4 regions of the Streptomyces sp. NPDC127197 genome follow, and region 3 is predicted to be linked to each of the others. Evidence: riboswitches for the same ligand, from Rfam matches in the RefSeq annotation. Region 3 holds a riboswitch; each other region holds the start of a gene.
The links. A riboswitch is a leader RNA that binds a small molecule or an ion and turns the genes downstream of it on or off. The one in region 3 is predicted to bind cyclic di-AMP.
Positions count from the first base shown of each region.

Region 1: linked by a shared signal. The riboswitch ahead of ACFVJQ_RS04690 (NlpC/P60 family protein) and the one ahead of ACFVJQ_RS19630 (transglycosylase family protein) in region 3 are both predicted to bind cyclic di-AMP.
Region 2: linked by a shared signal. The riboswitch ahead of ACFVJQ_RS36620 (M23 family metallopeptidase) and the one ahead of ACFVJQ_RS19630 (transglycosylase family protein) in region 3 are both predicted to bind cyclic di-AMP.
Region 4: linked by a shared signal. The riboswitch ahead of ACFVJQ_RS00200 (transglycosylase SLT domain-containing protein) and the one ahead of ACFVJQ_RS19630 (transglycosylase family protein) in region 3 are both predicted to bind cyclic di-AMP.

Region 1 covers NZ_JBHXVG010000002.1:443,283-448,714, reverse strand. Annotated here, with positions in the region: gene ACFVJQ_RS04700 (hypothetical protein) at 1-30, shown strand, start outside; gene ACFVJQ_RS04695 (tellurite resistance/C4-dicarboxylate transporter family protein) at 52-1,041, opposite strand; gene ACFVJQ_RS04690 (NlpC/P60 family protein) at 1,296-2,483, opposite strand; cyclic di-AMP (ydaO/yuaA leader) riboswitch at 2,491-2,663, opposite strand; gene pcrA (DNA helicase PcrA) at 2,971-5,432, shown strand, end outside.
Region 2 covers NZ_JBHXVG010000037.1:21,253-26,684, reverse strand. Annotated here, with positions in the region: gene ACFVJQ_RS36630 (M16 family metallopeptidase) at 1-1,146, shown strand, start outside; gene ACFVJQ_RS36625 (M16 family metallopeptidase) at 1,143-2,531, shown strand; cyclic di-AMP (ydaO/yuaA leader) riboswitch at 2,735-2,899, shown strand; gene ACFVJQ_RS36620 (M23 family metallopeptidase) at 2,913-3,677, shown strand; gene ACFVJQ_RS36615 (GntR family transcriptional regulator) at 3,866-4,561, shown strand; gene ACFVJQ_RS36610 (HPr family phosphocarrier protein) at 4,820-5,101, opposite strand; gene ACFVJQ_RS36605 (GNAT family N-acetyltransferase) at 5,281-5,432, shown strand, end outside.
Region 3 covers NZ_JBHXVG010000011.1:168,863-174,294, forward strand. Annotated here, with positions in the region: gene ACFVJQ_RS19620 (cytochrome P450) at 1-673, shown strand, start outside; gene ACFVJQ_RS19625 (transglycosylase family protein) at 871-1,869, shown strand; cyclic di-AMP (ydaO/yuaA leader) riboswitch at 2,052-2,220, shown strand; gene ACFVJQ_RS19630 (transglycosylase family protein) at 2,225-2,920, shown strand; gene eno (phosphopyruvate hydratase) at 3,274-4,554, shown strand; gene ACFVJQ_RS19640 (septum formation initiator family protein) at 4,648-5,124, shown strand; gene ACFVJQ_RS19645 (DUF501 domain-containing protein) at 5,144-5,432, shown strand, end outside.
Region 4 covers NZ_JBHXVG010000001.1:38,608-44,039, forward strand. Annotated here, with positions in the region: gene fahA (fumarylacetoacetase) at 1-922, opposite strand, end outside; gene ACFVJQ_RS00195 (HAD family hydrolase) at 1,208-2,092, shown strand; gene ACFVJQ_RS00200 (transglycosylase SLT domain-containing protein) at 2,104-2,592, opposite strand; cyclic di-AMP (ydaO/yuaA leader) riboswitch at 2,598-2,777, opposite strand; gene ACFVJQ_RS00205 (polyprenyl synthetase family protein) at 3,445-4,455, shown strand; gene ACFVJQ_RS00210 (outer membrane lipoprotein carrier protein LolA) at 4,763-5,432, shown strand, end outside.

The DNA of each region.
Region 1 (5,432 bases), on a different contig from region 3:
AACGTCTTCATCGCGGTGCTCTGGACCTGAGCCCCGGCCGAGGCCCGCGGCTCACGGTCTGGGGTGCCCGGGCGCCGCGGGGCGTACGGCCTCCCGGGCGGCCGCGACCGCCCCGACCGCGACCGCGAGCCACGCCGCCACCGCGATCCACAGCAGCACCTCCCCGGGCCACTCGAGCCATGAGACGTCGACGGCGGCGGCGACGGCCAGCGTCGCCGCCGCCGTCATACCCATCGGGAAAACCGTGGACCAGCGGCACACGTCGTAGCGCAGACGCGGCCGGACCACCTCGGCGACGAGCAGTACGGCGTACCAGCCCAGGTCGAGGACGAGCAAGGCGACGGTCACGGTCCGCAGGACGCCGCTGTTGTCGTCGTTCCAGAGGTACAGGCCCGGTCCGTCGGCGGCGATGAGTTTCGCCCCGGCGAGCGCCGAGATCGCCGCCGCGCCGCCCGCGACCCACTGGTCCCCCGGCCCCTCGATCACCTGCCGCAGATCGAAGCGGGCCAGTGCGAGGCCGTACAGCACCAGGCCCAGCCAGAACAGTACGAGCGCCGCGTGTGCGAGCCACGCCGCCGACTCGGCCTTCGCGAGGGTCGCGCCGAGCACGGCGAGCCCCTGCGTGGCCACGGTCCCGAGGAACACCGCCCCCGGCATACGCCGCCGCTGCCAGTGCCGCACGACGGGCACCAGCAGCACCGGCCACAGCAGCGTGGCCAGCGCCAGCAGCGCCGCGGCCAGGAGCTGCCAGTCCAGCGCGGACAGGCGGGTCCCCAGCACGGTGGTCGCGGCGACGGCGGTGAGCGCCGCCGGCGTTCCCGCCTCCCTCACCCAGCGCTCCCGCTGCCGCAGCAGCCGCGTGAGGAAGTCCGCCGCCAGGGCCAGCCATGCCGCGCAGGCCATCACGAGGAGGATTCGGGACAGGACCTCGTAGCCCGTCAGGTGCAGGCCGACCGAGACGATGCCGGTCGCCATGACGGCGGCCCCGGCCGCCGGCGGATGCTGCGCCCACCAGGCGCGGAGGGGGGAGGAGCCGGGCATGCGCCGATGCTAAGGAGCCCCGCGCGTCGCGCGAGCGGGCCACGCGCGCCGACACTCGAAAACCACGCGGGCGCGCGGCAACGGGCTCACACCGAGCGTGCGCCGTTTCGGGGGCGCGCGAGCCTGCAGGCGCCTCTCGTACGCGCCTGCCCAACAGCACCCCACGCGCGCGTGCCTGCGGAAAACGCCCCCACGCGCGTGCCCACGGAAGCCTCCCCGGGCGTGCCATCCGGCCCGCCCCTTGCCTCCGCCTGTCAGGCCGGTCGTACCACGCTGTGGATGGACGACTCCCCGTCGTAGTAGATCGACTCCTCGCGCACGTACGTGCCGGGCTTCGGGGCGTGGATCATCATGCCGTTGCCGATGTAGATGCCGACGTGGGTGACGTCGTCGTAGAAGAAGACCAGGTCGCCGGGCTGGGCGGCCGCGAGGGAGACCGTGGTGCCCGCGTTCACCTGGTCGTAGGTGGTGCGCGGGAGGGAGACGCCGGCGGCCTTCCACGCGCCCTGGGTGAGGCCGGAGCAGTCGTAGGAGTCCGGGCCGGTCGCGCCCCAGACGTACGGCTTGCCGATCTGCGCGCGGGAGAAGGCGAGCGCCTTCTCGGCCTTGGTGGCGTACGAGGAGTCGGGGGCCGAGGTGTCGGAGCCCGTCTCGGTCCCTGTGCCCGTATCCGTGGAGGAGCCGCTTCCGGTCTCCTCCTGCTGCGCGGCGGCCTCCTGGCGCTGCCGCTCCTCCTCCGCCTGCTGCCGGGCGAGCTCCGCGGCCTTGCGCTCGGCCTCCTCCTGCTTCTTCTTCTCGATCGCCGCCAGCCGCGCCTTCTCCTCGGCGGTCAGCTGCGACAGCAGTTCGCGCGCGTCGGCGAGCTTCTTCTGGACGGTGGCCTTGGCCGTCTTCAGATCGCTCTGCGACTCCGTGAGCGTCTCGAGGCTCTCGGTGGCCTCCTGGCGCTTCTCCATCGTCGCGGACTGCTGGGTGAAGTAGTCGTCGACCGCGCCCTTCTGACGGCTGGTCAGCCTGCCCATCAGCTGGGTCTGGTCGAAGTAGTCCTGCGGCGAGTCCGCGAGCAGGAAGGTCGCGGTGTCGGGGGCGGAGGCGCCGGTCCGGTACTGAGCCGCTGCGTACGAGCCCAGCTCCTCGCGCGCCTCGTTGAGCTTCTGGGTGCGCTGGGCGACGTCGTCGAGGAGGGTGTCGACCTGCTTGCGCTGTTTCGCGGTCTTCTCTTTGGCTGCGTTGTACTTCTCGGTCGCCGACTCCGCCTGGCGGTAGAGATCGTCGACCTTCTTCTCGACTTCTTCGAGGCTCGGCTTGTCGTCGGCCGAGGGGGTGGCATTGGCCGTCTGGGAGAGCAGGGCCACAGACGTGAGGGCAGCCGTGGCAAGCGCGGGGGTCCGTATGCCTGCGACGCGCGCGCCCGTGGGACGCGACTTACGGTGCGACGCCAAGGGAGGCGACTCCTTCCATGGGCCGCCTACCGGGTTAGCTGTCGGGTTCGGGCGGGTGGTTCGGAAGGGTTGCCCTACGGTCCCCTCCCGGGAAGGGAGTCGGACCGATTCACCCCAGAGTCGGTTGGGTCCCCGGCTCCGGCAGCCACGGGGGCGCACCGGACTCGGCGGAGGCCGTGCGGCCCGGCGACGTTCGCCGGTGGGGGTCGTACGGCCTGCCCGGCACGGTAGCCAACTCGTGTGGTGCGTGTGAAGGTTGGTGGGTGATATGCCCGATACATTTTCGTGACTTTCAGTCAGTGGTCGCGGGTGGTATTGGGGTGGGCTCGGAGAGTGAGCCGACGTCGAGGTGGGTAGGGACGAAAGATCGCCGGCCGCTGCATCCGATGTGATTCCGGCCGCACTACCAAGATCGACGGTATTCCGGCCGGGGATGTTCTCGGGGCGGCCGCGGGTTGTCAGTGGGGCGCCCTAGACTCGGAGAGCGATGAGCAGCCTCTTTGACGACAGCTTCCTGGCGGACCTCCAGGCCCCGCGGGCCCACGAGGAGCACCCGCCGCCGCCCGAGGACGATCACGTTCCGGAGCCGATCCCGGACGATCTGTTCGGCGGGAAGTTCGACGTGCCCCCGGACCGGGACATGTACTACCGCGACGGCGCCCCGCGTCCGGCCATGGACGCGGCAGCGCTCCTGGAGGGGCTGAATGACAACCAGCGCGCCGCCGTCGTCCACTCCGGCTCCCCCCTGCTCATCGTGGCCGGCGCCGGCTCCGGCAAGACCCGCGTGCTCACCCACCGCATCGCCCACCTCCTCGCCGAGCGGGGCGTGCACCCGGGCCAGATCCTCGCGATCACCTTCACCAACAAGGCCGCCGGCGAGATGAAGGAGCGCGTCGAGCAGCTCGTCGGCCCGCGCGCGAACGCGATGTGGGTCATGACCTTCCACAGCGCGTGCGTGCGCATCCTGCGCCGGGAGAGCAAGAAGCTCGGCTTCACGTCGTCGTTCTCGATCTACGACGCCGCCGACAGCAAACGCCTCATGGCCCTGGTCTGCCGCGACCTGGACCTCGACCCCAAGCGCTACCCGCCCAAGTCCTTCAGCGCCAAGATCAGCAACCTCAAGAACGAGCTGATCGACGAGGAGGACTTCGCCGCCCAGGCCACCGACGGCTTCGAGAAGACCCTCGCCCAGGCCTACGCTCTGTACCAGTCGCGGCTGCGCGAGGCGAACGCCCTCGACTTCGACGACCTGATCATGACGACGGTCAATCTGCTCCGCGCCTTCCCGGACGTCGCCGAGCACTACCGCCGCCGCTTCCGCCATGTACTCGTCGACGAGTACCAGGACACCAACCACGCCCAGTACGCCCTCGTACGCGAACTCGTCGGCACCGGCGAGCACGACGAGGACGTACCACCCGGCGAGGGCAACCTGCCGCCCGCCGAGCTGTGCGTGGTGGGTGACGCCGACCAGTCGATCTACGCCTTCCGCGGGGCGACCATCCGCAACATCCTTCAGTTCGAGGAGGACTACCCGGACGCGACGACCATCCTGCTGGAGCAGAACTACCGCTCCACCCAGACGATCCTCTCCGCCGCCAACGCCGTCATCGAGCGCAACGAGTCCCGCCGCCCGAAGAACCTCTGGACCAACGCGGGTGCGGGCGCGCGCATCACCGGCTATGTCGCCGACACGGAGCACGACGAGGCCCAGTTCGTCGCCGACGAGATAGACCGCCTCACGGACGCGGGCGAGGCGAAGGCCGGGGACGTCGCCGTCTTCTACCGGACGAACGCCCAGTCCCGTGTGTTCGAAGAGATCTTCATCCGCGTCGGCCTGCCCTACAAGGTCGTCGGCGGCGTGCGCTTCTACGAGCGCAAGGAGGTCCGGGACGTCCTGGCCTACCTGCGCGTGCTGGCCAACCCGGAGGACTCGGTCCCGCTGCGCCGTATTCTCAACGTCCCCAAGCGGGGCATCGGCGACCGCGCGGAGGCGATGATCGACGCCCTCTCCCAGCGGGAGAAGATCAGCTTCCCGCAGGCGCTGAAGCGCGTGGACGAGGCGTACGGCATGGCCGCGCGCTCCACGAACGCCGTCAAGCGGTTCAACACGCTCATGGAGGACCTCCGAACGATCGTCGAGTCCGGCGCCGGCCCCGCGACGATCCTGGAGGCAGTGCTCGAACGCACCGGCTACCTCGCCGAGTTGCAGGCCTCCACCGACCCGCAGGACGAGACCCGGATCGAGAACCTCCAGGAACTCGCCGCCGTGGCCCTGGAGTTCGAGCAGGAGCGCAGTGAGGGCGAGCAGGGCACGCTGGCCGACTTCCTGGAGCAGGTCGCGCTGGTCGCCGACTCCGACCAGATCCCGGACGAGGAGGAGGGCGACGGCGTCATCACGCTGATGACCCTGCACACCGCCAAGGGCCTCGAATTCCCGGTCGTCTTCCTGACCGGCATGGAGGACGGCGTCTTCCCGCACATGCGTGCCCTCGGCCAGACCAAGGAACTGGAGGAGGAGCGCCGCCTGGCGTACGTCGGCATCACGCGCGCGCGTGAGCGGCTGTATCTGACGCGCTCGGCAATGCGGAGCGCGTGGGGGCAGCCCTCGTACAACCCGCCCTCCCGCTTCCTGGAGGAGATCCCGGCGGCGCATGTGGACTGGAAGCGCACGGGTGGTTCCCTGGCTCCGGCGGGCCCGGTCTCGGGTGTGGCGGCTTCGCTGTCCTCGTCCCGCTCGCGCTCGTCGGCGTCAGGCGCGTCCGGGTTCGCCACGCGCCGGACCGCCGAGAAGCCCGTGGTCTCCCTCGCGGTGGGGGACCGGGTGACGCACGACCAGTTCGGGCTCGGGACCGTCGTCGCTGTGAAGGGCACCGGCGCGAACGCGGAGGCGACGATCGACTTCGGGGACACCAAGCCGAAGCGACTGCTTCTGCGGTACGCGCCGGT
Region 2 (5,432 bases), on a different contig from region 3:
CAGGGCTCCGCGCAGGTGAAGGGCAACGGGCACTTCGAGCTGGTGCAGGGCGCCGGCGGCTCGCTGAACGGCACCACCAGCTTCGAGCGCACCAACTACTTCGAGACCATGCCCACCCACCAGCTGGAGCTCGCCCTCTGGCTGGAGGCCGACCGGATGGGCTCGCTGCTCGCGGCCCTCGACGACGAGTCCATGGAGAACCAGCGGGACGTCGTCAAGAACGAGCGCCGTCAGCGCTACGACAACGTTCCCTACGGAACCGCTTTCGAGAAGCTGACCGCCCTCGCCTACCCGGAGGGCCACCCGTACCACCACACGCCCATCGGCTCGATGGCCGACCTGGACGCCGCGACCCTGGAGGACGCACGCGCGTTCTTCCGCACGTATTACGCGCCCAACAACGCGGTGCTGTCCGTCGTCGGTGACATCGACCCGGAGCAGACGCTCGCCTGGATCGAGAAGTACTTCGGCTCCATCCCCTCCCACGACGGCAAGCCCGCCCCGCGCGACGGCGCGCTGCCCGAGATCATCGGCGAGCAGCTGCGCGAGATCGTCGAGGAGGAGGTCCCGGCGCGCGCCCTGATGGCCGCCTACCGGCTCCCGCACGACGGCACGCGCGCGTGCGACGCGGCCGACCTGGCCCTCACCGTCCTCGGCGGCGGCGAGTCGTCCCGCCTCTACAACCGGCTCGTACGGCGTGACCGTACGGCCGTGGCGGCCGGGTTCGGCCTGCTGCGGCTGGCCGGAGCGCCCTCCCTGGGATGGCTGGACGTGAAGACCTCCGGTGACGTCGAGGTGCCGGTCATCGAGGCCGCCATCGACGAGGAGCTCGCCCGGTTCGCCGAGGAGGGCCCCACGGCCGAGGAAATGGAGCGCGCCCAGGCCCAGTTGGAGCGCGAGTGGCTGGACCGGCTCGGCACGGTCGCCGGCCGCGCCGACGAACTGTGCCGGTACGCCGTGCTGTTCGGCGACCCGCAGCTGGCCCTGACCGCCGTCCAGCGCGTGCTGGACGTCACGGCCGAAGAGGTCCAGGAGGTCGCCAAGGCCCGCCTGCGCCCCGACAACCGCGCGGTGCTCGTCTACGAGCCGACCGCCGCCGACGCCACCGAAGCCACCGACGACAACAACGAGGAGGCGGCCCAGTGACCGAGCTCGCCACGATGGAGTTCCACCCCCAGCCCCGGGCGGGCGAGGCCAGGCCGTGGGCCTTCCCGGCGCCCACGCGCGGGACGCTCGACAACGGCCTGACGGTCCTGCGCTGCCACCGCCCCGGCCAGCAGGTCGTCGCCGTCGAGGTGCTCCTGGGCGCGCCCCTGGAGGCCGAGCCGACCGGCCTCGACGGCGTCGCCACGATCATGGCGCGGGCCTTCTCCGAGGGCACCGACAAGCACTCCGCCGAGGAGTTCGCCGCCGAGCTGGAGCGCTGCGGCGCCACCCTCGACTCGCACGCCGACCACCCCGGCGTCCGCCTGAGCCTGGAGGTCCCCGCCTCCCGTCTGGCCAAGGCCCTCGGCCTGCTCGCCGACGCCCTCAGGGCGCCCGCATTCGCCGACAGCGAGGTCGAGCGGCTCGTGCGCAACCGCCTCGACGAGATCCCGCACGAGCTGGCCAATCCGTCCCGCCGTGCCGCCAAGGAGCTCTCCAAGGAGCTGTTCCCGGCGACCTCGCGCATGTCGCGCCCGCGCCAGGGCACCGAGGAGACGGTCGCCGCCATCGACTCCGCGGCCGTGCGCGCCTTCTACGAGAAGCACGTCCGGCCCGCCACGGCCAGCGCAGTCGTCGTCGGCGACCTCACCGGCGTCGACCTCGACGCGCTGCTCGGTGACACCCTGGGCGCCTGGACCGGTGCCCCGGCCCAGCCGCGCCCCGTGCCGCCGGTGACCGCCGACGACACCGGCCGGGTCGTCATCGTGGACCGCCCCGGCGCCGTGCAGACCCAGCTGCTGATCGGCCGCGTCGGCTCCGACCGGCACGACCGCGTGTGGCCTGCCCAGGTGCTCGGCACGTATTGCCTGGGCGGCACCCTCACCTCCCGCCTGGACCGTGTCCTGCGCGAGGAGAAGGGCTACACCTACGGAGTGCGCGCGTTCGGCCAGGTGCTGCGCTCGGCGCCCGACGGCAGCGGCGCCGCGATGCTCGCCATCAGCGGCTCCGTCGACACGCCGAACACCGGTCCCGCCCTGCAGGACCTCTGGACGGTGCTGCGCACACTCGCCGAGCAGGGTCTGACCGATCCCGAGCGGGACGTCGCCGTACAGAACCTCGTCGGGGTGGCGCCGCTCAAGTACGAGACCGCGGCGGCCGTCGCGAGCACGCTGGCCGACCAGGTCGAGCAGCACCTGCCCGACGACTACCAGGCGACGCTGTACCAGCAGCTCGCCGCGACGGGCACCGTCGAGGCCACCGCGGCGGTCGTCAACGCCTTCCCGGTGGACCGTCTCGTGACCGTCCTCGTCGGCGATGCGGCGCAGATCAAGGAGCCTGTCGCGGCCCTCGGCATCGGCGAAGTCACCGTCGTCACGGCCGAGTAGAAGGCCTGACAGCGGCACGCGCGCGTAGGGGCCCTGGTGACGAAAGAGTCACCAGGGCCCCTTTATGTCCCAATTGAGGGAGAGGCTGCCTGTCTGACCTGTGGCATGCGCTACAAAAGCCGTGTTCTGTTTGGGGATTGAAAGATGCCCCGTTTAGCGTCTTCCGGGCTGTCCGTCAGGCAGTGCGCCGCGCCCGCGGCACCGGACAGCCATCGCCGAGTCCCCGAACGGCGCGAGCCAGGGGAGCCGGGGACCCAACGATGCAGTCCCTGGGGTGAATCGGACGCCCGCGCGCAGCGAGGGGGTCCGTAGGAGACCTTCCTGCTCCGAACCCGTCAGCTAACCCGGTAGGCGAGAAGGAAGGAAAGGACCAGCCACTTCATGGCGTTCACCCGCGCCACCGGGAAGCATCGTCGTCCCAGCCGGATACAGCGCAGCACCGCCCGCGCCGCGGGCGTCGCCGCGCTCACCACCACCGGCGTCGTCGGCACCCTGGCCGCCCCCGCGCTCGCCGCCGAGCCGGCGCTCGAGCAGACCGGCCTGCTGCCGGTCGTCACCATCGGCGACTCGGTCGCCGACCAGATCGACGCTCAGGCGGCCGCCCAGCAGCAGGCCGCCGAGGAGGCCGCCGCCGAGAAGGCGGCCGAAGCGGCCGCCGAGAAGCGCGCGGAGGAGCGGGCCAAGGAGGCGCGCGAGGCCAAGGAGCGGGCCGCCCGTGAGGCCGAGCGCAAGCGACTCAACACCTATGTGCTGCCCATCACCGGCTCCTATGTCTCCACCGGCTACCAGTCCGGCGGCTCCCTGTGGTCCTCCGGCAGCCACACCGGTGTCGACTTCCACGCCACGAGCGGCACGCCCGTCCACGCGGTCGGCTCCGGCACCGTCGTCGAGGCCGGCTGGGGCGGGGCGTACGGCAATCAAGTCGTGATCAAGATGAACGACGGTACGTACACCCAGTACGGCCACCTGTCGTCCATCGCCGTCTCGGTCGGCCAGACGGTCACCCCGGGACAGCAGATCGCCCTCTCCGGCGCCACCGGCAACGTCACCGGAGCACACCTGCACTTCGAGGCCCGTACGACCGCCGAGTACGGCTCGGACATCGACCCCCTGGCCTACCTCCGCTCGCACGGTGTGAGCGTCTGACGACAGGCGGCTGCGCTGCCCGAAGCCCTGGCTCCCCGAGCCGGGGCTTTCGGCGTTTCAGGGGTCTGTTTGTCCAAAAAATATCCATGGATTCCGGCCCGCCATCGGAAATTCCGGCTCTTTGCAATAGAGTCACTGAACACACGTCAATCGTCGACGTTTCACGGGGATTAAGGCGGAGGTCGGTCATGCGTATTCCGGCGCACTCGGTGTGCACGGCGATCCGGGACGACATCGTCGCGGGTGTCTACGAGCGTGGCGGCCGGCTCACCGAGGAACTCCTCGCGCGCCGCTACGGCGTCTCGCGCGTCCCCGTCCGGGAGGCCCTGCGCACCCTGGAAGCGGAGGGTTTCGTGGTGACCCGGCGGCACGCGGGCGCGTGCGTCGCGGAGCCCACCGAGCAGGAGGCCTCCGACCTGCTGGAGATGCGCATGCTGCTGGAGCCGCTCGGCGCCGCCCGGGCCGCCCAGCGGCGCACCGAGGCCCATCTGAAGGTCCTGCGCGGTCTCGTCCGGCTGGGCCAGGAGCGGGCGAGGAGGGGCAACAGCGAGGATCTGCGCTCGCTGGGCGGCTGGTTCCACGAGACGCTCGCCCAGGCCTCCGGCAGCCCCGCGCTGATCGCGATGCTGACCCAGCTGCGGCACAAGATCGCCTGGATGTACGCCGTGGAGGCGCCGGCCAGCCCCGCGGAGTCCTGGACGGAGCACGGCGCGATCGTGGACGCCGTGGCGCGCGGCGACGGCGAGCGCGCGCGGGCCATCACGGCGCTGCACACCGAGCGCGCGACCGCCGCGCACCGGCTCCGGTTCGTCGGCGGCCAGGATCGCACCGACCGTGTGAGGACTTCGCAACACCCCGTAAACATGTCCAGCCTGCGGCATTAACATATGCGCCGTATACAAAGAGGAGATATTCGGTGGCGGTGTATTTCCGCTGCCCTTTTCTGGCGCGCCGGGAATTAACGTCCGCGCGTCACAGGTGTGCCCGCGTGAATTGCGTCACGCCCGCCGTGGAAAAGGCGTGAGGCTGCTGCGGGAAAGACGCGAAGCCGCTGGCGGCAAACGCATGAGCCCGCTGCGGAAATGGCGAAGCCGCGCCGCCCGGGAAGGGCGACGCGGCTTCACTGACCGCTGTGCGGGCGGTCAGACGGTCTCGGGCAGCTCCTCGAGGCCCTCGGAGACCAGCTTGGCCAGGCGGTCGAGGGCCGCGTCGGCGCCGTCGGCGTCGGAGGCCAGGACGATCTCCTCGCCGCCCTCGGCGCCCAGGCTGAGAACGGCCAGCATGGAGGCCGCGTTGACGGGGTTGCCCCCGGCCTTGGCGATCGTCACCGGGACGCCTGCGGCCGTGGCGGCTCGGACGAAGATGGAGGCGGGGCGGGCGTGGAGGCCCTCGGCCCAGCCGACGTTGACGCGGCGCTCAGCCATGTGATGCTGCCCTTCAGGTGTTCAGGGTTGTCTAGACCAGTTTCCCATATCGTGAAGCATGCCCGGTGCGGTCCTTCGTCCCGTCCGGAGGTGGCGTCGGACCGCGGCCTCGGTCCGACTCCCGTCCTTGCACAGACTGCCTCGCGCCGTTGTCGTACGCGAGCCGTACTCTGGGGCGCATGCAGAGCTCGTCGGAGCGGCACGAGTACCCCGCCCACTGGGAAGCCGACGTGGTGCTGCGCGACGGCGGCACCGCGCGCATCCGCCCCATCACCGTTGATGACGCCGAGCGCCTGGTCAGCTTCTACGAGCAGGTCTCGGACGAGTCGAA
Region 3 (5,432 bases):
CTATCTTGCCGACCTCATCCACCGCAAGCGCGAGTCGCTCTCCGCCGAACCGGCCCCGGGCGAGGACCTCATCTCCGGCCTCATCCGCGCCTCCGACCACGGCGAGCACCTCACCGAGAACGAGGCCGCGGCGATGGCGTTCATCCTGCTGTTCGCCGGGTTCGAGACCACCGTCAACCTGATCGGCAACGGCACCTACGCCCTGCTCACCCACCCCGAACAGCGCACCCGCCTCCAGCAGGCCCTTGCCACCGGCGACCGCGGCCTGCTGGAAACCGGGGTCGAGGAACTTCTGCGCTACGACGGCCCGGTGGAGCTGGCCACCTGGCGGTTCGCCACCCAGCCGCTCACCATCGGCGGGCAGGACATCGCGCCCGGCGACCCCGTGCTCGTCGTACTCGCTGCCGCGGACCGGGATCCGCAGCGGTTCGCCGATCCGGACGCCCTCGACCTCGCCCGCCGTGACAACCAGCACCTCGGCTACGGGCACGGCATCCACTACTGCCTCGGCGCCCCGCTCGCCCGCCTGGAGGGGCAGACCGCGCTCGCGACCCTCCTCACCCGCCTCCCGGACCTCCGACTGGCCGTGGACCCCGGCGAGTTGCGCTGGCGCGGCGGCCTCATCATGCGCGGACTGCGCACGCTGCCCGTGGAGTTCACGCCCATTTCGTAATGGCAGCTCCCCGGATTCGGCCGGAATCCTCCACTCCGGCACCGAAAACGTGACACGACCTCAACTCTGTGATCTTCACGTGATCTGCGCGGCATTAACTTGTGACAAGTGATCGACTGCCGATACGTTCACCCAGCAGCGCGACGTCGAACACCAGTCGCCGCGCCGGTCACTGCTGTCTCGTGAAAGGTCCCCGCATGCTCTCCGGGAACGGTCGTCACCGTCGCCCCCGCCAGGCTCCGGCCCTCGTGGTCGCGGCCGGCGTGACCGGGTCCGCCATCGCCATCCCACTCCTCGGCGCCACCGGCGCGAGCGCGGCCAGCGGCACGACGTGGGACCGGGTGGCGGAGTGTGAGAGCGGCGGCTCCTGGAGCGCCAACTCGGGCGACGGGTACTACGGCGGGCTGCAACTGTCCCAGGAGGACTGGGAGCGGTACGGCGGCCTCGCGTACGCGGCCCGCGCCGACCAGGCCAGCCGTTCGCAGCAGATTGCCGTCGCCGAGCGGATTCTCGCGGACCAGGGTGTGGGCGCATGGGGCACCTGCGGGCTCACCGCCGGTCTCAACGCCGACAAGGGTTCGGCCGACGTGGACACGGGCGTGGCCGGTGACACCTCGTCGGACACTTCCGAGAGCCTGCGCAACTCGCTCGGCTTGTCCAACTCGTCTGGTTCCTCCAGCTCGTCCGATTCGTCTGATTCGGCAGAGTCTTCGCCTGAATCCACCGCGTCATCCCCGTCGTCTGACTCGTCATCGAATGCGACGGATGGTTCCGCGAGCCCGACGCCCACCGACTCCACCCCGGACAACTCTCAGGAATCCGATAGCTCACCCACAGCGGCCCCGAAGGCCACCGAATCGGACAACTCGGGGCAGACTGAAGGTGATTCCGGTCTGGTCGACACCGGTACGGGCAAGCATCGCGGCGACAGCGCCGACGAGGATGCCACCGGCGCTCGTACGACCGAGTCCTCGGGCCGCCACGCCTCGCGCGACAGCGCCTCCGCGCGCGATGCCGCCGACGGGTCGTACACCGTGCGCGAGGGGGACAGCCTCTGGGGCATCGCCGACTCCCTTGGCGTCCAAGGGGGATGGTCCGTGCTCTATGCGGACAACAAGGAGATCGTCGGCGCCGACCCCAACCACATCATCCCCGGTCAGACGCTGGATGTCGGGGTCGAACCGGGCGAAAAGTAGCGGGAGTTCACGTCATGCTTCGCGCCTAATGTCCGGTTTGGTGAAAGTGTGGGATGAGTCTCAGAGGCCCTGATCCTCTTTGAAATTCCGCCAATCGCGTGTCTACGGTCATGACCGCTCGCCAACGCGAGCCCCGGCTGCCGCAACGCCGAATCCTGCCAGCGGCCGTTCGGGAACAGTCGTCGCGTCAAGCGCCGTAGGCAGGAGCGGGGGACCCAAGGTAAGCGCCGCACCGGACAGTTGAGCCGGTACGGCTTGGGGTGAAGTCACGCCTCCCCACAGGGGCGTGGCCGGGCAACTCAACCGGCCCGAACCCGACAGCTCACCTCGCAGGCGTCGGTGAGGGGATCTCTCCATGCTGTTTTCCGGCAAGGGCAAGCACCGTCGTCCGTCCAAGGCCGCTCGCGCCATAGCCGTCGTCGGCGTCACCGGCGCCGCCGCCGTCGCCGCCCCGCTGATGGCGGCCGGCAGTGCCTCCGCCGCCACCGCCTCCGAGTGGGACGCCGTCGCCCAGTGCGAGTCGGGCGGCAATTGGTCCATCAACACCGGCAACGGCTACTACGGCGGTCTGCAGTTCTCCGCCTCCACCTGGGCCGCGTACGGCGGCACGCAGTACGCCGCCACGGCCGACCAGGCCACCAAGGCGCAGCAGATTCAGATCGCCGAGAAGGTGCTCGCGGGTCAGGGCAAGGGTGCCTGGCCGCACTGCGGCACGGGCCTGTCGAACGCCACGTACACCGGCGGTGGCGCGAGTGACTCCTCCCCGGAGGGCTCCTCGCAGAGCAGCACCGAGACCACCACCCGCTCGACCGAGCAGCAGCCGGCCTCCCGTTCGCAGGAGCGCCCGGCGCAGAAGACCGTCACCACCCCGACCGGTGAGAAGGTCGAGAAGGGCGACGGCGAGTACAAGGTCGTCACCGGCGACACCCTCAGCACCATCGCCGCGGAGCACGACGTCAAGGGCGGCTGGGAGAAGCTGTTCCAGCTGAACAAGGACATCGTCGAGGACGCCGACCTCATCTACCCGGGTCAGCAGCTGCACCTGAAGTGATCCGGATCCACCCGGGTCGGCAGCTTCGCCTGACCTGAAGTGATCCGGGCTTCGCAGACCCCCGTGAGGGTCCCCCGTCCCCACGGGCCCCGCCCCGGTGCGTGTTCCCCCGTACGCGCCGGGGCGGGTCTTTTGTGTCACCGCTCGCGCCTCGTTCTTCGCTCGGGGCCCTCGTTCTTCGCTCGGGCCCTCATTCTTGAGGAACCGTCTTTGTTCCGTTCGGAAACAATTTACGATCGGTTTCGTCCACGGGGTGGGCGACCGGCTGGCCGATCCCACGGAGCCGGTTAGGCTCATCTCGCAGAGCCGCTGCGGTCCTGCTAAACCGCGTCACATCCACGAAGGAGATGCTCGTGCCGTCCATCGACGTCGTCGTAGCCCGGGAAATCCTGGACTCCCGAGGCAACCCCACGGTCGAGGTCGAGGTCGGCCTCGACGACGGCAGCACGGGTCGTGCCGCCGTCCCGTCCGGCGCCTCCACGGGCGCCTTCGAGGCCATCGAGCTCCGCGACGGCGACCCCAACCGCTACCAGGGCAAGGGCGTCGAGAAGGCCGTCCTGGCCGTCATCGAGCAGATCGGCCCTGAGCTGGTCGGCTACGACGCCACCGAGCAGCGCCTGATCGACCAGGCGATGTTCGACCTCGACGCCACCGACAACAAGGGCTCCCTCGGCGCCAACGCCATCCTCGGCGTCTCGCTCGCCGTTGCGCACGCCGCCTCCGAGGCCAGCGACCTGCCGCTCTTCCGCTACCTGGGCGGCCCGAACGCGCACCTGCTGCCGGTGCCGATGATGAACATCCTGAACGGCGGCTCGCACGCCGACTCCAACGTGGACATCCAGGAGTTCATGATCGCCCCGATCGGCGCGGAGTCCTTCTCCGAGGCCCTGCGCTGGGGCACCGAGGTCTACCACACCCTCAAGAAGGTCTTGAAGAGCAAGGGCCTGGCCACCGGCCTCGGCGACGAGGGCGGCTTCGCCCCGAACCTCGGCTCCAACCGCGAGGCCCTCGACCTCATCCTCGAGGCGATCAAGGAGGCCGGCTACACCCCCGGCGAGCAGATCGCCCTCGCGCTCGACGTCGCCGCGTCCGAGTTCTACAAGGACGGCTCCTACCTCTTCGAGGGCAAGGCGCGCTCGGCCGCCGAGATGACCGAGTACTACGCCGAGCTGGTCGACGCCTACCCGCTGGTCTCCATCGAGGACCCGCTGTTCGAGGACGACTGGGAGGGCTGGAAGACCATCACCGCCAAGCTCGGTGACAAGGTCCAGCTCGTCGGCGACGACCTGTTCGTCACCAACCCCGAGCGCCTGGCCAAGGGCATCGAGGAGGGCGCCGCCAACGCCCTGCTGGTCAAGGTCAACCAGATCGGCTCGCTGACCGAGACCCTGGACGCCGTCGAGCTCGCCCAGCGCAACGGCTTCAAGTGCATGATGTCCCACCGCTCCGGCGAGACCGAGGACGTCACCATCGCCGACCTGGCCGTCGCCACCAACTGCGGCCAGATCAAGACCGGCGCCCCGGCCCGCTCCGAGCGCGTCGCCAAGTACAACCAGCTGCTGCGCATCGAGGAGATCCTCGACGACGCCGCGGTGTACGCCGGCCGCTCGGCGTTCCCCCGCTTCAAGGGCTGAGCAGGGCCCTGTAGGAAGCGTCGTACGTACGTCCCCGTACTCGGTCCCGTACCGTGTGCGGGGACGTACGCGCGTGTGTGACGGGAGTGGGAGATGGCCGCCAGGGACCGGGACCGTTTCTCCACCACGACCAGGATCCGGCTGCTCGGCGAGCAGACGGCCGCCCGCGTCTACCGCTCCCAGACCCGCCGCCAGGCCCGCCGCTCCCGGCTGACCGGCCGCGCAGCGCTGCTCGCGCTCGTCGTCTGCTCGCTGGTGGTCGCCCTCGCCTATCCGATAAGGCAGTACGTCGCCCAGCGCGCCGACATTGCCGACCTCCAGCGGCAGCAGGAACAGGCCCGGCAGCGGGTCGAGGAACTGCGCGACCTCAAGGCACGCTGGCAGGACGACGCGTACGCGGAGCAGCAGATCCGGGAGCGACTGCACTATGTGATGCCGGGGGAGACCGGTTACGTCGTGATCGACCCGGACGCGGCCGAGCAGTCGCACGCCGACTCCGGGGCGGCCGACCGCCCCTGGTACGCGAACGTCTGGGACGGCGTCGACAAGTCCGACGCCTCCGACCAGTGACCACAAGAGAAAGAACGTCATGGAAACCCCCCCGCCGCCCACCCCGCGCACCGAGCCCACCGACGCGGACGTCGAGGCCTTCAAGCAGCAGCTCGGCCGGCCGCCGCGCGGGCTGCGCGCCATCGCGCACCGGTGCCCGTGCGGGCAGCCGGACGTCGTGGAGACGGCCCCGCGGCTGCCCGACGGCACGCCCTTCCCGACGCTGTACTACCTGACCTGCCCCAAGGCGTCCTCGGCGATCGGCACCCTGGAGGCGAACGGCGTGATGAAGGAGATGACGGCCCGCCTGGAGACCGACCCCGAGCTCG
Region 4 (5,432 bases), on a different contig from region 3:
AGAAAGGGGGTTCCGAGATGACGTGACCGTTGAGAGCGACGGAGATGCGCAGGTCGTAGCCGCCGGGTTCGTCGTCCGTGTCGTCCAGGTACGGAAGGAGGGGATGGGTGCGCTGCGGTGGGGCCACCCGTGCCTCGTCCAGCGCGTCCAGCGGGGTGATCCAGGCCGACACCGACGTGGCGAAGGACTTGCCGAGGAAGGGGCCGAGGGGGACGTACTCCCAGGCCTGGATGTCGCGCGCGGACCAGTCGTTGAGGAGGCACAGACCGAAGACGTGGTCGCGGAAGCCGGCCAGCGGAACGGGTCGGCCCAGCGGGGACGGGGTGCCGACGACGAAGCCGACTTCCGCCTCGATGTCCAGGCGGGCGGACGGCCCGAAGACGGGCGTGGGGTCGGTCGGGGCCTTGCGCTGGCCGGAGGGGCGGATGACATCCGTGCCGGAGACGACGACCGTGCCGGAGCGGCCGTGGTAACCGATCGGCAGATGCTTCCAGTTGGGGGTGAGTGAGTCGGCCGCGTCGGGGCGGAAGATCTGGCCGACGTTCCGGGCGTGGTTCTCGGAGGCGTAGAAGTCGACGTAGTCCGCGACCTCGAAGGGCAGGTGCAGGGTCACCGAGGAGAGGGGGTGCATCAGGGGCGCGAGGGTTTCGCGGTGGGACGGCACCGTCACCCAGGCGGTCAGCGCGCGCCGGACGTCCGACCAGGCGGTGCGGCCGGCGGCGAGCAGTGTGTTCAGGGTGGGCCGGGCCAGCAGGGTGGCATACGGGGAGCCGAGTGCCAGTGCTGCCGCGCCGGCGTCCAGGACGTGGTCGCCGAGACGGACGCCGACGGTGCGTTCGGTGGACCCGGCGGGTGAGAAGACGCCGTACGGAAGGTTGTGCGGACCGAAGGGGTCGCCCTCGGGGACATCGAAGGGGGGCATCGGGGTGCTGCCTCACTTTCGTACGTACGGTCCATGCGGTCGCGGCACACGTTACGGCTGCGGCGGCCGTCTTGGGCAGTGACTTAAGCACGCAAAGGGTCCGCAATGTTCGGAATGGGGGAGTCGTGCATACCCGTGACCTCGTCACGCTGTCCGTGACCCGCCATCCGCAACGCGCCTTCGTCCGCCCGACGGCCGGCGCGAGGGGCCGGACCGCTGAAATGTGGGGGCGTGGAAGGGAGTTGGGGATGAACGGCGTGGGCGCGGTGTCCGTATTCTCTGATCATGGCCGCACCCATCGCATATGCCGAGCGCACCTCGTACGCCCTCATCGCCACCGACCTGGACGGAACGCTGCTGCGCGGCGACGACACGGTCTCCGACCGGTCGCTCACCGCGCTCGCGCGGGTCTCGGCGGCCGGTGCCCGGCATCTGGTGGTGACGGGACGGCCGGCGCCCAGGGTGCGGCCGCTGCTGAAGTTCCTGGGTGGCGGGGGACTCGCGGTGTGCGGGCAGGGCGCGCAGCTGTACGACGCCGGCGTGGACCGTCTGCTGTGGTCGGTCACCCTGGACCGGGAACTGGCCGAGACCGCGCTCGGCAAGATCGAGGCGGAGGTCGGCACGGTGTATGCGGCCGTCGACCAGGACGGCGTCGACGGCCTGACGCTCATCGAGCCGGGGTATCGGATGCCGCACCCGACGTTGCCGGCGGTACGGGTCGGCCGGCGTGCCGACCTGTGGTGCGAGCCCATCAGCAAGGTGCTGCTGCGCCATCCCGCCCTGTCCGACGACGAGTTGGCGTCGGTGGCCCGCTCGGTGGTGGGTTCGCTCGCGACGGTCACCATGTCGGGGCCCGGGACGGTCGAGCTTCAGCCGTCCGGCATCACCAAGGCGACGGGGTTGGCGCTGGCGGCCCGGCATCTGGGGCTGCGCCCCGAGGACACCATCGCCTTCGGAGACATGCCCAACGACATCCCGATGTTCGACTGGGCCGCCCACGGCGTCGCCATGGCCAACGCGCACCCCGAACTGAAGGCGGTGGCCGACGAGATCACCCTCTCGAACGAGGACGACGGCATCGCCGTCGTCCTCGAACAGCTCCTCACCGAGGACCGGCGCCCGCAGCGGCTCGGCGGGCGCAGGCCCTCGGTGGGTACGAAGGTTCAGTAGGCGCGAAGGGCTCAGTAGGCGCCGAAGACGTTGTCGATCGAGCCGTAGCGGTCGGCCGCGTAGTTGCAGGCGGCGGTGATGTTGGCGACCGGGTCGAACGGGTCGTAGGCCGTGCCGGGCACGTGGTAAGCGGCGAAGGTCGGGTCGATGACCTGGAGCAGGCCCTTGGACGGGGTGCCCTTGGCCGCGTTGGAGTCCCAGTTGTTGATGGCGGCCGGGTTGCCGGACGACTCGCGCATGACGTTGCGGTAGATGCCGTTGTAGGAGCCCGGGATTCCGTGCTGCGCCATGATGGCGAGCGACTCGCGGATCCAGCCGTCGAGGTTGTCGGAGTACGCCGTGGTGGCGGTCTTCGCGGTCACCGCGGCGGGGGTGGCGGCCGATGCGGTGCTCGCACCGATGAGCGGCAGGGCGAGCACGGCCGCGCCGGTGCCGGCGACCGCGAGCTTGCGGGCTATGCGGGCGGTACGGGTGCGGCAGAGCTGACCGTTTGCAGGCATGGGCTTGTTCCTCTCCTTCGCCTGCGAGGTGAGCTGTCGGGTTCGGGCTGGGAGGTGCCCGGCCGCGCCCTTGCGAGCGCAACTTCACCCCAAGCCGTTCCGGTGCGTCGTACGACGTCCGGCCCGGCGACTTACCTGGGTCCCCCGCTCCTGCCGTGCGTGAGTGGTCTCGTCATCGGTGGTATCGGGCGGCGGCAGGATTCGGCGTCCGCCCGACTGGCCCGGAACGTATGCGAGAGCACATGTCGGAAACAAGTAGCGGGTTCACGCAACATGCTGTTTGATCTTCATCTGGGGTGTTTTGTCAGCTTGATCCTTTGCGTGTGCCAAGGCTCAACTCGCCAGCCTGGAAAGCCGGATGGTCGCTGACTGTGTGAAACCTGTGGACAGGTGAAGGTGAGTCACATCACGCGCGGGTGCAAGAGTGGCAAATCGGGCAATGAGCTCAAGTGCCTATCAATCGGCTGTGCGTGGGATGCGCTTCTCCCGAATGCGATGGAAGAGAACCTCTCCACCTTCTGTGCAAATCACCCCATTGGGGGTCAGGGTCGCCTCGTAGGGGAAGGGTGCGGGGGTGTACGGGTGTGTGTCGAGGTCACCCGAATGGCCGGAGTGAGACGGTGCGGCGAGGGTGATACGGGACAAAGCTCACCTATTCGACTTAAGTCGATAAATAACTGCTCGTATCAACTGATCGAAAACATACCGCTCGTGATCCGATACAGCCCGGCCTGTAACCCCGGGCGCCCTCGGTGATCGAAACGTGACCGGATACGCTGACTTGAGTGAAGGCAGCGACGTATCGACAAACCGCGTAACCGCCGGTAGACACCAGCAGACAGGAGACCCCTCGTGACCGTCGTCGGGCCGTTCGGGCTGAGCGTGCGGGACCAGGCTCTGGAAGCCGATGTCCAGGCCGGATTGGCGGCTGTCGAGGAAGGGTTGCTCGAAGCAACCAAGAGTGAGGTCCCGTTCATCACGGAGGCCGCGCAGCACCTGGTGCGGGCCGGAGGCAAGCGGTTCCGCCCGCTGCTGGTGATGCTCGCCGCGCAGTTCGGTGACCCCTACGCGCCCGGGGTCGTGCCCTCGGCCGTGGTCGTGGAGCTGACCCACCTCGCGACGCTGTACCACGACGACGTGATGGACGAGGCGGAGGTACGGCGCGGGGTAGCGAGCGCGAACGCCCGCTGGGGCAACTCGGTCGCGGTCCTCACCGGCGACTTCCTCTTCGCCCGTGCCTCGCACATCCTGGCCGACCTCGGGCCGGAGGCGGTGCGGGTGCAGGCGGAGGCGTTCGAACGGCTGGTCACCGGTCAGATCCTGGAGACGGCGGGGCCGTCGGACGGGCGCGACCCGGTCGAGCACTACCTGGACGTACTGGCCGGCAAGACGGGGTCGCTGGTGGCGGTCTCGTGCCGCTTCGGCGCGATGATGTCGGGCGCCGACGAGTCGCTCGTGAACGTCCTGACGCAGTACGGCGAACGGCTGGGCGTCGCCTTCCAGCTCGCCGACGACGTGCTGGACATCGCGTCCGACTCCCACGAGTCCGGGAAGACGCCGGGGACGGATCTGCGGGAGGGCATCGCGACCCTGCCCGTGCTGCGGCTGCGCGAGCGCGCGGCCCGGCTGGGGCTGGCCGAGGACATCGCCCTGTGCGAGCTGCTGGACTCCGACCTGACGGACGACGCCCGGCATGCGCAGGCGCTGGCCGCGCTGCGCGCGCACCCCGCGCTGGAGCAGGCGCGACGGGACACCGTGCGGTACGCGGAGGATGCGCGGTCGGCGCTTGCGCCGCTGCGGGAGTGCGATGCCAAGGCGGCGCTCATCGAACTGTGCGACGCGGTGGTGCACCGCGCGGGATAGGACCCGACCGGCGGATCATGCCGGAATCGCGGGGCCTGTTCGGCGGATCGCCGGAACCCGGTATCGAGGTGGCGCCTCCCCTACGACCCCTACGGGTCGGGGGAGGCGCCGCTCGCTTGTGTCATACCGCAGCAGTACACGGAGTTGAGCCCGCGGTCTGACGCTTCTTCGCATCCGGTTTGGTCAGATGGAGACCACGGAACACACCACTCCTCACCGATTCGGGTGAGAATGGCGGCTCAGGGTGGACGAGTGCGAGGACGCGAAGTGACGGACAGCCGCCGCCGACGACGGAGGTAAGGCACACATGGCACCGTACGAATCCGACGACAGCACGACCGCGGCGCAGGCCGAAGAGCTGCGCGCGGCGCGGCGGCGCAAGGCCGCGCGGTACGTCGTCCCGGCGGCGGTCCTGGGGGTGGCTGCGGGGACCATCGGGCTCGTTCCCGCGATCGCCGACTCCGGCAGCCCCGACCTGCCGGAGATCAGCGCACAGCAACTCATCGAGAAGATCGCCGAGTCGGACGTACAGCAGCTGTCCGGCACGGTGAAGATCAGCACCGATCTGGGACTGCCCGACCTGGGCGGCCTGGAGAGCGGGCTGACGTCCGGCGCAACCCCCTCGGACGGTGAGGGCTCCGCGGCCGACCCGTCGGCCAAGCTGACCGAGCTGGCGTCCGGCACGCACACGCTGCGCGTCGCCGCCGACGGCCCGGACAAGCAGAAGCTGTCGCTGCTGGAGAACGCCGCCGAGTACAGCCTGATCCACAACGGCAAGGACGTGTGGGGCTACGACAGCGCGTCCAACGAGGTCTACCACGGCACTGCCACCGAGGCCGCGGACGGCAAGGCGTCGGAGGAGGTGCCGGCCACGCCCAAGGACCTCACCGATCAGGCCCTGAAGGCGGTGGACGACACGACGTCCGTGACCGTCGACGGCACCGCGCAGGTGGCCGGCCGCGACGCGTACAAGCTGC